2 regions of the Arthrobacter zhaoguopingii genome follow, and region 2 is predicted to be linked to the other one. Evidence: predicted binding sites of a transcription regulator. Region 2 holds the regulator's gene; the other holds the start of a gene.
What was found. Region 2 encodes HspR, which represses chaperone genes until heat shock. Its sites were predicted from a motif close to AAGTTGAGTCNNNNNGACTCAACTT; they were not measured.
Positions count from the first base shown of each region.

Region 1 (6,248 bases), on a different contig from region 2:
CCCGATGCCGGCCAGCAGGGCGGCTCCGGCAATATCCACCCAGGACAGGTCGGGGTCGAGGTTAGCCTTCTCGGCCTTGGTCACGAGCCAGACCGCCAGCAGGATGCCGATCGGCTTTCCGACCACCAGTGCCAGGACGATGCCCACGGCGATCGGGTCAGTGATGGCGCTGAGGAACCCCGAGGCGCCGCCGATCGTCACCCCCGCCGAGAAGAAGGCGAAGACCGGGACGGCGACACCCGCCGACAGGGGGCGGATGCGGTGTTCCATCGTGTCCGCCAGCCCCTCGGCGTCCGGCACGGTGGAACCTTCGGCCTGGGCTTTCCGCGAGGGCTTGACCGGGACGGCGAAGCCGAGGAGGACCCCGGCGACGGTGGCGTGGACCCCGGAGGCGTGCACCAGGGTCCAGACGATGAAACCGAGAGGCAGCAGGATCAGCCACGGCGCCATCGCGTGCCGTTGGAAGAACCGGGAGAACCGGTGGGCCAGGAAGGCATAGAGGGCAAGCGGAAGCACCGCCAGCAGCAGGGGCGTAGCGGCAATGTTCCCGGAATAGAAAAAGGCGATGATGCTGATGGCGATCAGGTCGTCCACAACGGCCAGAGTGAGCAGGAAGATGCGCAGGGCCCCGGGAAGGTGGGATCCGACGACGGCGAGCACAGCCAGGGCGAACGCGATATCGGTGGCCGTGGGGATGGCCCAGCCGCGCAGGGCGTCCGAGCCGCTGGTCAGGATCACCGCGACGTAGATCAGTGCGGGCACCACGACTCCGCCTATAGCGGCAGCCACCGGCACGATGGCACGGGAGAAGCGGCGGAGGTCGCCGGCGACGAACTCCCGCTTGAGTTCGAGCCCGGCGAGGAAGAAGAAGATTGCCAGCAGGCCGTCGGCCGCCCAGGCACCGACACTGAGTTCGAGGTGCAGCGGTTCGTAGCCGAATTTGGCGTCGCGCAGGGCGAAGTATCCATCGGCGGCCGGAGTGTTGGCGAGGATGAGCGCCAGCGTCGTCGCGAGGAGCAGGAGCGCACCGCCCACCGTCTCCTTGCGCAGGATCGAGGACATCCTCAGGTGTTCGGGATAGCTGGCCCGGGTGAAGACCCGCTTCGCCGTGGATTCACTCGAGGGCTGGGTGGGTGGGGACGGGGTGGAGGACACAGGAGCTCCTTTTGTCGGCGGTCGCTTGAGGAAGCGCCGACCAGACTTCCCGGCTCACCGTGATCCAGACTACCCGGCGGCGCGGGTGATGCATACCGGGGGGTCCGCCGGCAGCCGGCCCGACGCGGCTGCCTGTGGCAGATGCAACATCAGGATTCGAGCTCCCGGGCAAGTTCCCGAAGCGCAGTGAGGACCAGATCGGGACGGCGAAAGGACGAGGGGTAAGGTGAGCCGTTGCGGTTCAGCCAAGCGGTCCGCATGCCCGCCCGCGCTGCCCCATCGATGTCCCAGGGATGGGAGGCGATCAGCATCATGTCCTCGACCCCGGTGCCGCAGGCACCGGCTGCATAACCGTACGCCGAGGGTGCGGGTTTCCAGAGCGGGGCATCCTCCACCGAGAGGAACTTCTCGAAACTGCCCTCGATTCCGGCGCGCTGCGCGAGCCCTTCGGCGATGGCCGCCGCGCCGTTGGTCAGAGTGATGAGGCGGTGGCCGCTGTCGGTCAGCGCTTCGATGCCGGGGATGACGTCCTCGTGGACGCCGAGGTTCCGGAACCGGTCAAGCAGCAGCGCCACGGCGTCGTCGACGCTCCGGTTGACGGGCTGCCCGGCCAGCACGGACCGGAGGGCATCCTCGGCCACGTCGGTGAAACGGGGGTTGATGCCTGCTGCGGTCAGCGCGAATCCGTCCCGCAGCAGGGATGCGAACCACAACCGGGAGGTTCCGTCCGAGCAGCCGATCCCGGCGAAGTGCCCGGCCATGGGTGAGAGGTCCGAAAGGGTTTCATTGACATCGAAGACAAGCACCGAGGGGCGCATGGCGCCCTACCCTCCGTCGATCGGGCAGGAGCTGGCGGGTTCCATGGTGTGCATCGGCTCTCCGGTTCGTTGGGCGTCCGCGGCGCAAACCGCTGGGGGAAGCCTAGTTCCGCCGACGGCCACTGGGAACAGTCCGCCGTGGAGCACCGCCTGCGCCTCCCTGCTTACCTGCCCCCGTCCGCGCCCCGGAGGTCGGGTTTGGAGCGGGCGGGAAATGCCCTAAGCTATTGGAGAACCATCTGCCTGTGTAGCTCAGTCTGGTAGAGCATCCGCTTCACACGCGGAAGGCCCGGGGATCGAGGCCCCGCGCAGGCACTCTGCGCCCTCCCGCAATCCTTGCGGGAGGGCTGCTTTTCTTTAAGCCCCTCCTGCGACGGCTTCCCTTCCCTTGCACGGGGGGGGAGGGCTTCACCCTTTAGGCCCTTCCTGCGACGGGTTCCCTTCCCTGGCACGGCCGGCCCGCCGGCCGTATCCGGCCTTTCCTCTTCGGCCCGAACGAACCTCAAAAAAGTTGGCGCACCACTTGGCACTCTCCTCTTGAGAGTGCTAATTTAACTGCAGGTTGAGCGGAACCCGCTCAACTCTGGTAGATGAAATAACCACCACCGTCGGTGGCCGTTGTGCGAAGGAGTTGTTTTCAAATGGCCATGAAGTTCGACCCGTTCCGGGAATTGGACCGCGTCGCCGGCGCGCTGCTGGATCCCCGGCAAGGGCTGCGCCTGATGCCCATGGACCTGTACCGCGAGGGCGACCACTACATCCTGACCGCCGACCTTCCGGGCATCGATCCGGGCTCCGTCGATATTGACGTCGACGGCCAGCTGCTCACCATCCGGGCCGAGCGCACCCTGCGCGGCGCCGAAGGGGTCAAGTGGCTGACCCGCGAGCGCGAGAGCGGATCCTTCCTCCGCCAGCTCAACCTCGGTCAGGGGATTGACATCGAGGCCATCTCGGCCCGTTACGAGAACGGCGTGCTGAGCGTCAACATCCCCGTGACCGAGCGGGCGAAGCCGCGGAAGATCGAGGTCATGTCGGGAACCGATTCCGAGGCCGTCAAGGGCGAGTCCGTTGAGGGCGGATCCGGGCAGAAGACCGTCGAAGCCTAGGAGCCGCAGGGCTCTCCCCTTCCCGGGCCGGGCCGGGCGCACCGAGCGTCCGTCCCGGCCTTCGCCTTTTCAGCCAGCGGATTCCCTTGCCAACACCATCACCTGCGGAAAGGATGGCGGGATGGATTTCTCTCCCGCCACCGCCATCGTCACGGGATCCGATTCGGGAATCGGCAGGGCCACCGCGCTGGCCCTGGCCGAGGCCGGCCTCGACGTCGGCATCACCTGGCACTCGGACTCGGAGGGGGCGGAGGAGACCGCCCGCGGAGTGCGCGCCCTTGGGCGGAAGGCCGTCGTCGCCGGGCTCGACACCACCGACGCCCCTGCCTGCGGCGACGTGGTCGACGCGATGGCCGAGGAGCTCGGCGGCGTGGACGTCTTCGTCAACAACGCCGGGGTCAAGGGCGGCACCCTGTTCCTCGAGACCGACTGGGATACCTGGCGCGGCACCCTCGCCGCGAACCTCGACGGGGCGTTCGTCTGCATCCAGCGGGCGGCGGCCCGAATGGTCAAGGCCGGCCGGGGCGGGCGCATCATCGCGGTCACCAGCGTGCACCAGGAGCAGCCCCGGGTCGGTTCCGCGGCGTACGACGCCTCCAAGCACGGGCTGGGCGGGCTGGTGCGGACCATCGCCCTCGAGCTGGCAGACCAGGGCATCACGGCCAACGCCGTACTGCCCGGGGAGATCTCGACCCCCATGAACGATGCCGAAGACGTGGATCCCCGAACCGTTGACCGGCCGGGCATTCCGGTGGGCCGTCCCGGCGACGCGAAGGAGGTCGCCGCGGTCATCGCCTTCCTCGCCTCACCGGCCGCAAGCTACGTCAACGGAGCATCGTTCGTCGTGGATGGCGGGATGCTCCTGATGGGCCCGCAGGCAGGGTCGCACCTCACCAGCGGGGCATGGCGCTCGCTCTGAGAAGCCGCATCCGGGCCTGTAACGTTGACCCGGTGAAACCTGTACCTCCCCGCCTCACCGCAGCCCTCTCCGCCGTTCTCCTCGGCGTAACGCTCGCCGCCTGCGGGTCTGACTATCCCCTGGGCCCGGAGCAGGAATCAGCGGCACGCAACGCCGACTCGAAGCTCCAGGGGGCCATCACCGGCGCCGGCTCATCGGCGCAGGGACCTGCCATGGAGGCCTGGCGGGCGGCCTTCGCCACCGTCAATCCACGCGCTCAGGTGCAGTACTCCCCCGATGGTTCCGGCGCCGGGCGCGGAGCGCTCCTGGCCGGGGCGGTGACCTTCGCCGGCTCCGACGCCTACCTCAGCGACGAGGAGCTCGCCGAATCCGCAGAGGCGTGCGGGCCGGGCGGCGCCTTCAACATTCCCGCCTACGTCTCCCCCATCAGCATCGCCTTCAACCTCCCGGGCATCACTGAGCTGAACCTCGACGCGGCGGCCATCGCCAAGATCTTCCGCGGTGAGATCGCCGTCTGGAACGACCCGGAGATCGCCTTGCAGAACCCTGGGGTCGACCTGCCCGGGACGCGCATCGCCCCGGTCAGCAGGTCAGATGACTCCGGAACCACCGAGAACTTCACCGACTACCTCCACGCCGTGGTGCCCGAGATCTGGACCGATGAACCCGACGGAACCTGGCCCGGAAGCATCGGCGGGGAGAACTCCAAGGGCAACTCCGGGGTGGTCAGCACCGTCTCGGGCACCGAGGGTGCCGTGACCTACGCCGATGACTCGGCCGTCGGACCGCCTCTTGGACGGGTGAACCTGCGCGTGGGCAGCGAGTACGTGCCTGTCAGCGCCGAAGCCGCCGCGGCCGCCGTCGACCTCGCCTCGATGGTTCCCGGCCGCCCCGACTACGACATGTCCCTCGAACTTGACCGCACGACGACGGCCGCGGGGACGTATCCCCTCGTGCTGGTGTCCTACCACATCTACTGCTCGAGCTATGAGAACGAACAGTCAGCCGAGGTGGCCAAGGCCTTCGGCGCGTATGCGGTGAGCGAGGATGGCCAGCAGGAGGCGGCCGAGGCCGCGAAGAGCGCCCCGCTCTCGGCCGAGCTCTCCCGCCGGGCCATGAAGTCGATCGCCGGGATCACCGTGGCGAAGAGCTGACAGCGCCTTCCCGGGGGCCGGGCAGAACGACGGCGGGGCACCGGTTGGTGCCCCGCCGTCGTCGTCCGTGCGCCGGCTCTGCGCCTACTGTCCGGCGCGAGGTCCGCCCGACTCCGGGTCGTCGAGGGACAGGTCCGGAAGGTCACCATTGGCCGGCGATGCCTCCGAGCTGACTCCGCTCGAGGGCGCGCTGATGTCGCCGCGCCATGCGCCGCTCTCACCGCCGCTCTTCTCGATGAACTCCTTGAACCGCTTGAGGTCGGCCTTCACCTGGCGCTTGTCGGCGTTGACCACCGAGCCGATCTTCTCGCTGAAGGTCTCGGGGTGCCAGTCGAGCTGCACCATCAACCGGGTGGTGTTGTCATCGATCCGGTGGAAGGTCACCACACCGGCATGGGATTCTCCGTCGGTGCTCTTCCACGCCACCCGCTCATCGGGGTGCTGCTCGGTGATCTCGGCATCGAACTCCCGCTTCACGCCGCCGATGCTTGTCACCCAGTGGGTGGAGGTGGCGGAAAGCTGGGTCACCGAGTCGACGCCGCCCATGAACTTGGGGAAGGTTTCGAACTGTGTCCACTGGTTGTAGGCCGTGCTGACCGGTACCGAAACTTCAATCGATTCCTGGACTGTTGCCATAACGCGTTCCTCCTTGGGGGTGGGGCCGGGACCGCTGTCCGCGGCCGGCTTGGACTCAACGTGATTCGCAAGATAATCAAAACAATAAGTACGCTTAGGATATGCAGATCCGTTGGATTTGGCTAATGCGCGGTGCCCGACGGCCGCAGCGCCACAGTGGCCTCAAACACGTCGATCGACCAGTTCCCGGCCGGGCTCATCTCGACGCAGCAGACCATTAACCGCGTGGTCCGCATGCTCGAGTCGGCAACGGCCGCCATCCGGGCCGGGCACACCGCCGCAGGGCGGGTACCCGGCGGCTGCCTTCGACAAAACCACAATTTTATAGTGTGTAGGCTAGTTAGACGGTCTAGCAGAAGGCCGATCACGAACACTTCCGGAGTTTGTGCATCGGTCCCTGAATTCCTGGGGTGCGCCAGCGGCTGATGCTCCACCTGGGACGACCGAACGAAACAGGACC
Region 1 is NZ_WIAE01000004.1:84,739-90,986, forward strand. Features, by position in the region: gene nhaA (Na+/H+ antiporter NhaA) at 1-1,155, opposite strand, end outside; gene GVV77_RS06610 (haloacid dehalogenase type II) at 1,305-1,973, opposite strand; tRNA gene GVV77_RS06615 (tRNA-Val) at 2,215-2,288, shown strand; gene GVV77_RS06620 (Hsp20/alpha crystallin family protein) at 2,615-3,079, shown strand; gene GVV77_RS06625 (SDR family oxidoreductase) at 3,201-3,998, shown strand; gene pstS (phosphate ABC transporter substrate-binding protein PstS) at 4,031-5,152, shown strand; gene GVV77_RS06635 (SRPBCC family protein) at 5,237-5,788, opposite strand.
Region 1: the regulator HspR is predicted to act here: its motif matches at 2,533-2,557, upstream of GVV77_RS06620 (Hsp20/alpha crystallin family protein).

Region 2 (6,248 bases):
TCCAGGTCCGCTCCACCTCCGGTGACAACCGCCTGGGCGGCGACGACTGGGATCAGCGCGTCGTCGACTTCCTGCTCGCGCAGGCCAAGGCCAAGGGTGCCGACCTGTCCAAGGACAAGATCGCCCTGCAGCGCCTGAAGGAGGCCGCGGAGCAGGCCAAGAAGGAACTCTCTTCGGCCACCTCGACCAACATCTCCCTGCAGTACCTCTCCGTCACCCCGGAGGGACCGGTGCACCTGGACGAGCACCTCTCCCGCGCCAAGTTCCAGGACCTCACCAAGGACCTGCTCGACCGCACGAAGAAGCCGTTCCACGATGTGATCTCCGAGGCAGGCATCAAGGTCTCGGACATCAACCACATCATCCTGGTCGGCGGCTCCACCCGCATGCCCGCGGTCTCCGAGCTGGTCAAGGAGCTCGCCGGCGGCAAGGAGCCCAACAAGGGCGTCAACCCCGATGAGGTCGTCGCGGTCGGCGCCGCACTGCAGGCCGGTGTGCTGAAGGGCGAGCGCAAGGACGTCCTGCTGATCGACGTCACCCCGCTCTCCCTCGGCATCGAAACCAAGGGCGGCATGATGACCAAGCTCATCGAGCGCAACACCGCCATCCCGACCAAGCGGTCCGAGACCTTCACCACCGCCGACGACAACCAGCCGTCCGTGGCGATCCAGGTCTTCCAGGGCGAGCGCGAGTTCACCCGCGACAACAAGCCGCTGGGCACCTTCGAGCTGACCGGCATCGCGCCGGCCCCGCGCGGAGTGCCGCAGGTCGAGGTCACCTTCGACATCGACGCCAACGGCATCGTGCACGTATCCGCCAAGGACAAGGGCACCGGCACCGAGCAGTCGATGACCATCACCGGTGGTTCCTCCCTTTCCAAGGAAGACATCGACCGCATGGTCCGCGAGGCCGAGGAGCACGCAGCCGAGGACAAGGCCCGCCGTGAGGCAGCCGACACCCGCAATGCCGCCGAGCAGCTCGCCTACTCCGTCGACAAGCTCATCGCCGACAACTCGGACAAGCTGCCCGAGGAGGTTAAGACCGAGGTTCAGGCCGACGTCGACGCCCTCAAGAAGGCGCTCGAGTCCCAGGACAACGAGGACGAGGTGAAGACCGCGTTCGAGAAGCTGCAGGCCTCCCAGTCCAAGCTCGGCGAAGCCATCTACGCCTCCGCCCAGCAGGACGGACAGAGCGGCCCCGGAGCATCGGCCGACGGATCCGGCCCCGCCCCGGCGGAGGACGATGACATCGTTGACGCCGAGGTTGTCGACGAAGAAAAGAAGTAACCATGCCGCACCACGGAAATGAAGAAGAGTACCAGTCAGAGCCAGTGAGCTTCCGGGACAACCGCAAGATCGACCCTGAAACGGGCGCCGTCCGTGGGCAGCAGAAGGACGCCGGCGACCCGGCACCGGCCGAGCCGGTGTCCGGGGCGGCCGGGGAGCAGGCGCCCCCGGCGCCGGCCGTCCCGGACTCCGCCGACGGCGACGCGCTCGCCCAGGCGGAAGCCATCCTCAACGAGGCCGGCGAGGGCGAGGACGCGCCGGTGACGGAGGTCATCGCCGAACTGCGCAACGACCTGCTCCGGCTGCAGGCCGAGTACGTCAACTACCGGCGCCGCGTCGAGCGGGACCGCGACGTTGCACGCGACCAGGCCGTCATCGGCGTTCTGAACTCGCTGATGCCGGTCCTCGACGACATCGACGCCGCGCGCCAGCACGGCGACCTTGCCGACGGACCGTTCGCGGCGATCGCTGGCAAGTTCGAAAACGCCCTCAAGGCGTACGAGCTGACCCGCATCGACGAGACCGGCGTGGCGTTCGACCCGAACATCCACGAGGCGCTCATCCAGCAGCCCAGCGCGGACGTTCAGGCCGACAGCGTCAGCCAGGTACTCCGCGCCGGCTACCGCAAGGGCGACCGCGTGCTGCGGGCGGCGCAAGTGATCGTCGCAGTACCGGAGTAAGCTCCGTCAATGCTGGCCGGGTCCCCGGACGGCGGCAACGAAACTTCCCGCTCGCAGAGCTCGCCGGAAGTATTAAAGCCGCCTTCCCCGGGAACCCGGCCAGCGTCGGCAGTGCCTCCTGCAGGTACTGTTCCCTACATCGTTAAGAAGCAGTGAAAGGAGACTCCAATTGGCTAGTCAGGATTGGGTCGATAAGGATTTTTACAAGATCCTCGGTGTCTCCAAGGACGCGACCGACGCCGACATCAAAAAGGCGTACCGCAAACTCGCCCGCAAGCACCACCCTGACCAGAACCAGGGCGACGCCGGGTCCGAACGCATGTTCAAGGACGTCTCCGAGGCGTACTCCGTGCTGTCCGACTCCGAGCAGCGCCAGCAGTACGACGCCATCCGCGCCATGGGCGGCGGCGCCCGCTTCACCGCCGCCGGCGCCGGGGCGCCAGGCGGCAGCGCCGGCTTCGAGGACATCTTCGGAAACCTCTTCGGCCAGAGCGCCGGGCCCCGCACCCGCGGCGGCAACAGCTACAGCAACCTCCCGCCCGAGTTCGCCGACCTCTTCGGCGGCGGCGGCGGGTTCGGCGGTGGCTTCGACGCGCCGCCGCGCAAGGGCGCCGACCGCACCGCCAGCACCACCATCTCCTTCGCCGGGTCCATCAAGGGCACCACCATTGGACTGCGCGAGCCCTCCGGGGAGGTCATCGACGTCCGCATCCCGGCCGGCATCAAGGACGGCCAGAAGGTGCGGGTGCGCGGACGCGGCCAGTCGGGGCCGGCGGGCAGCGGCGACCTCATGGTCACGGTGAACGTCAAGGATCATCCGCTCTTCCAGCGCGACGGCGACAACATCAAGGTCCACGTGCCCGTGACCTTCCCTGAGGCCGCACTCGGCGCGCAGATCGAAGTGCCGACCATCACCGGCGACCTGGTCAAGATGAAGGTCCCGCCGGGTACCCCCTCGGGCAGGACGCTGAGGCTCAAGGGCCGCGGGGTGTCCACGCCGAAGGTGACCGGGGACCTGCTTGTGACCATCGACGTCGTGGTGCCCCAGAACCTCTCCAAGGAGGCCGCCGCCGCGGTTGAGGCGTTCGCCGCCGCGACCGCCGACGCCAACCCCCGCGCGGGCCTGGCGGCCAAGGCCCGGCTCTAACCGCACACCCGTCCCCCGCACGCGGCACCCGGAAGGAGACCATCATGGATAGTCAGATGCCGATCTATGTCATCTCGGTCGCCGCCGAGCTGGCCGACATGCACCCGCAGACGCTGCGCCAGTACGACCGGCTCGGCCTCGTCACACCGAGCCGGGCTCCCGGGCGCGCCCGGCGGTACTCCCAGAAGGACGTCAGCACCCTCCGCGAGATCCAGCGGCTATCCCACGAAGGGGTTTCCCTCGAAGGGATCCGCCGCATCCTCGAACTCGAGAACCAGGTGTCGGCGCTGCAGCAGAGGGTCCGGGAACTCAGCTCCGAACTGGCGCAGCGCCGCGGTCAGCCCGATCCCAGCCGGGTGTTCGCCGCCGGGCTGGCCGGCGACGTCGTCACCTTGGCCCGGGGCCAGCGCCCGCGGGCCCGCAGCCAGGCCGTCATGGTCTGGCGCCCGGACATCGCCCGCAACTGAGCGGACGGCACGGCCCGGTGGATTTCAGCGGCCAAAATCTGGAAATCGCCGCACCCGCAGGGCACACTAGAGGCATGCTCCGCTCCCGCTCCCGCTCCCCGAGGACCCTGTACTGATGGACGGATTTCTTCAGCTGCTGATGGTGTTCGGCATCATCCTGCTCATCATGGGCCTGACCTCCACCGCGCTGCTCTGGCTGGCCGTCCGGCGGATCCGGCGTTCAGGACTGATGCGGCGCGCGGCCGACAACGGCGTCCTGACCCTTCACTCCCTCGCCATGGACCGGACCGTGCGGGAGCCGGCCCGGCTGGCCCTGGAGCTCCGCCGCTCCAACCAGGCCAACCGGCGGGCCCTCGCCGAGGCCGTGCAGCGCGGCTGGCCGGTGGGCAACCTGCCCGCCGCCGCCGAAGAGCTCGAACGGGCCGCCGCCTCCGTCGGAGACCACCTGCGCATGGCCGACCGGGAGCCGAACCGGGCCCTGAAACGGGAACTGACGGCGGACCTCGCCCGCCATGTGCGCTCCCTTGAGGGACTCTCGGTTGACCTCCGGCGCTGCCTGCTGCGGGGTTCAGGCTCCATGGACCGGCTCGAGCTGGAACGCAGCGGCGCCCGGCTGACCATGGAGATCAGCGCCATGCATTCATGGCTTACCGCCTACGGGGTCCGGAGGGCGTCATGACGGCGCCGCTCCGCCGCTCCTAGGCCCCGGCAGGGCAGCGATGTCCCTTTCCCGGCGCATCTCGCGGATCGTCCGCGCCAACAAGGCCGCCGCCCAGCCCGTCGAGGACCCTCGGGTGACCGCAGCCAACGCACAGCGGGCGCAGCACGCAGCCCTGGATCAGGCACGGCGGGGAGCCGCCGATGTCGCCGCGCACCGGCGCCGCCTCGAAATCCTGGCCGGCGAGGCTGCCGCGCGGGTGCGCCACTTCGAGGCGCACGCCGCCGCCGCGGTCGCCCGTGGCGATGACAACGCCGCCCGGGAAGCCCTGCGAGCCCAGCTGGGTGCCGCGAAGCACCTGCAGACCCTCAGCGGGCAGCTTCAGGAGATCGACGTTCAGGCCCGGCGGCTCGCCGCCGACGTCGCACGGCTTGAGGAACGGATGTCCGACAGCTGGCTCCGGCACCAGGCCCTGCTGGCCCAGCAGGCCGCGGCCGAGGCCTCGGTGCGGGCCCAGGAGGCACTGCGCGCCTCGGCGGGCCCGATCGGGGGCGGGGAGCTCGCCGCCCGGGAAGCCGAGCGGGAGGTGCGCCGCCTGCAGGCACTCGCCGCCGCCCGTGAGGAACTGGCCTGGTCGGATCCTTCCTCACAGCGGGTCCAGGAGGCGTTCGAGGAGCTCGAGGCCGACTCCGCTGCGCGCCTTGAGCTGGCCCGGCTCAAGGAACAGCGGGCTAGAGGCTTTCGTCCCGGGCCGCAGTAAGGGCCTGCAGCACCGCGTCGTCAATATCGTCGACTGTCTTCAGGCGGATCCGCCAGCGGAACGGATCGTCCTTGGCCGCCCGCGCCGGCTCGGCGCGCGGATCGTTCGGGCGGGCGAAGCGCAGGAACACGTCGACGGCGGACTTCGTCGCCGGGGTGACCTGCGCGAACTTCCGGCGCGCCGTCTGCAGTGAGATGTAGGTCTTGCGCATCTGCACCTCGACGCCGTCGGTGTCGAGTGCCCAGGCGAGGAGCCGGTCCCCGATGGGCCGCAGCGCCTGCCGGTCCGCGTACTGGCCCTCGTACAGTTCGTCTCCGGATCGAAGGATGAAATCCGGGTAGCCGAACATCGCCCAGTCCACGCTCATCAGGCTGTAGCCGGTCACCCCCTGGGCTTTCAGCCAGGCCGCGAGCGCCGCCCGGGAGTCGACGCCGGCGCCGCGGGCGGCCTCCACCCACTCCTCAACGCTGCGGCCCGTGGTGCGCTGGAGCCGTTCCGCATTCGTGTCGGCCATCGCCTGCCAGGTCTTAATCTCGCCCATTGCCCCAGCGTAGCCGGACCGCCCTCAACCCTGCGTTGGTACACTCGCCGCATGGAGCTGAACGGATCCCACTTCCTTGTCGTCGGTGCCACCGGAGTGCTGGGATCAGCGCTCGCGCGCGGCCTTGCCGCCCGGGGAGCCCTCCTGACCCTGAGTGGACGGTCGGAGGCCAAGCTGGCCGCCCTTGCCGGCGAGTTGGGCGGTGCCGCTGCCGGCACCGTCGCGGCCGACCTCGGCCGGCTCAGCGCACCCTCGGATATCGCGGCGGCCGCCTACGGACGGGAGCTGAACGGCATCATCTTCGCCGCCGGCGTCGTCGCCTTCGGGCCGGCCGTGGAGGTCGACGACGACACCCTGGATGAGCTGATGCTGGTGAACCTGCTCGGGTACATGCGCCTGATGCGCCAGCTGGCGCCGCGGCTGGCCGAAGACTCCGTCGTCGTCCAGCTCAGCGCCGTCGTCGCCGAGCGGCCCACCGCGGGCATGGCCGCCTACTCCGCCACCAAGGCGGCACTGAGCGCCTACGGCAAGGCACTCAGCCTCGAACTGCGCCGCCAGGGATCCCGGGTGCTGGATGTGCGCCCCCCGCACACGGAGACCGGCCTGACCGAACGGACCCTCGCGGGCACCGCCCCGCGGCTGCCGCAGGGCAAGGATCCGCAGGCCGTCGCCGAGCGCATCATCGCTGCCATGGTGGACGGCGAGAAGG
Region 2 is NZ_WIAE01000015.1:40,209-46,456, forward strand. Features, by position in the region: gene dnaK (molecular chaperone DnaK) at 1-1,286, shown strand, start outside; gene GVV77_RS15740 (nucleotide exchange factor GrpE) at 1,289-1,966, shown strand; gene GVV77_RS15745 (DnaJ C-terminal domain-containing protein) at 2,136-3,113, shown strand; gene GVV77_RS15750 (heat shock protein transcriptional repressor HspR) at 3,158-3,580, shown strand; gene GVV77_RS15755 (hypothetical protein) at 3,696-4,259, shown strand; gene GVV77_RS15760 (PspA/IM30 family protein) at 4,300-4,998, shown strand; gene GVV77_RS15765 (DUF5655 domain-containing protein) at 4,970-5,539, opposite strand; gene GVV77_RS15770 (SDR family NAD(P)-dependent oxidoreductase) at 5,591-6,248, shown strand, end outside.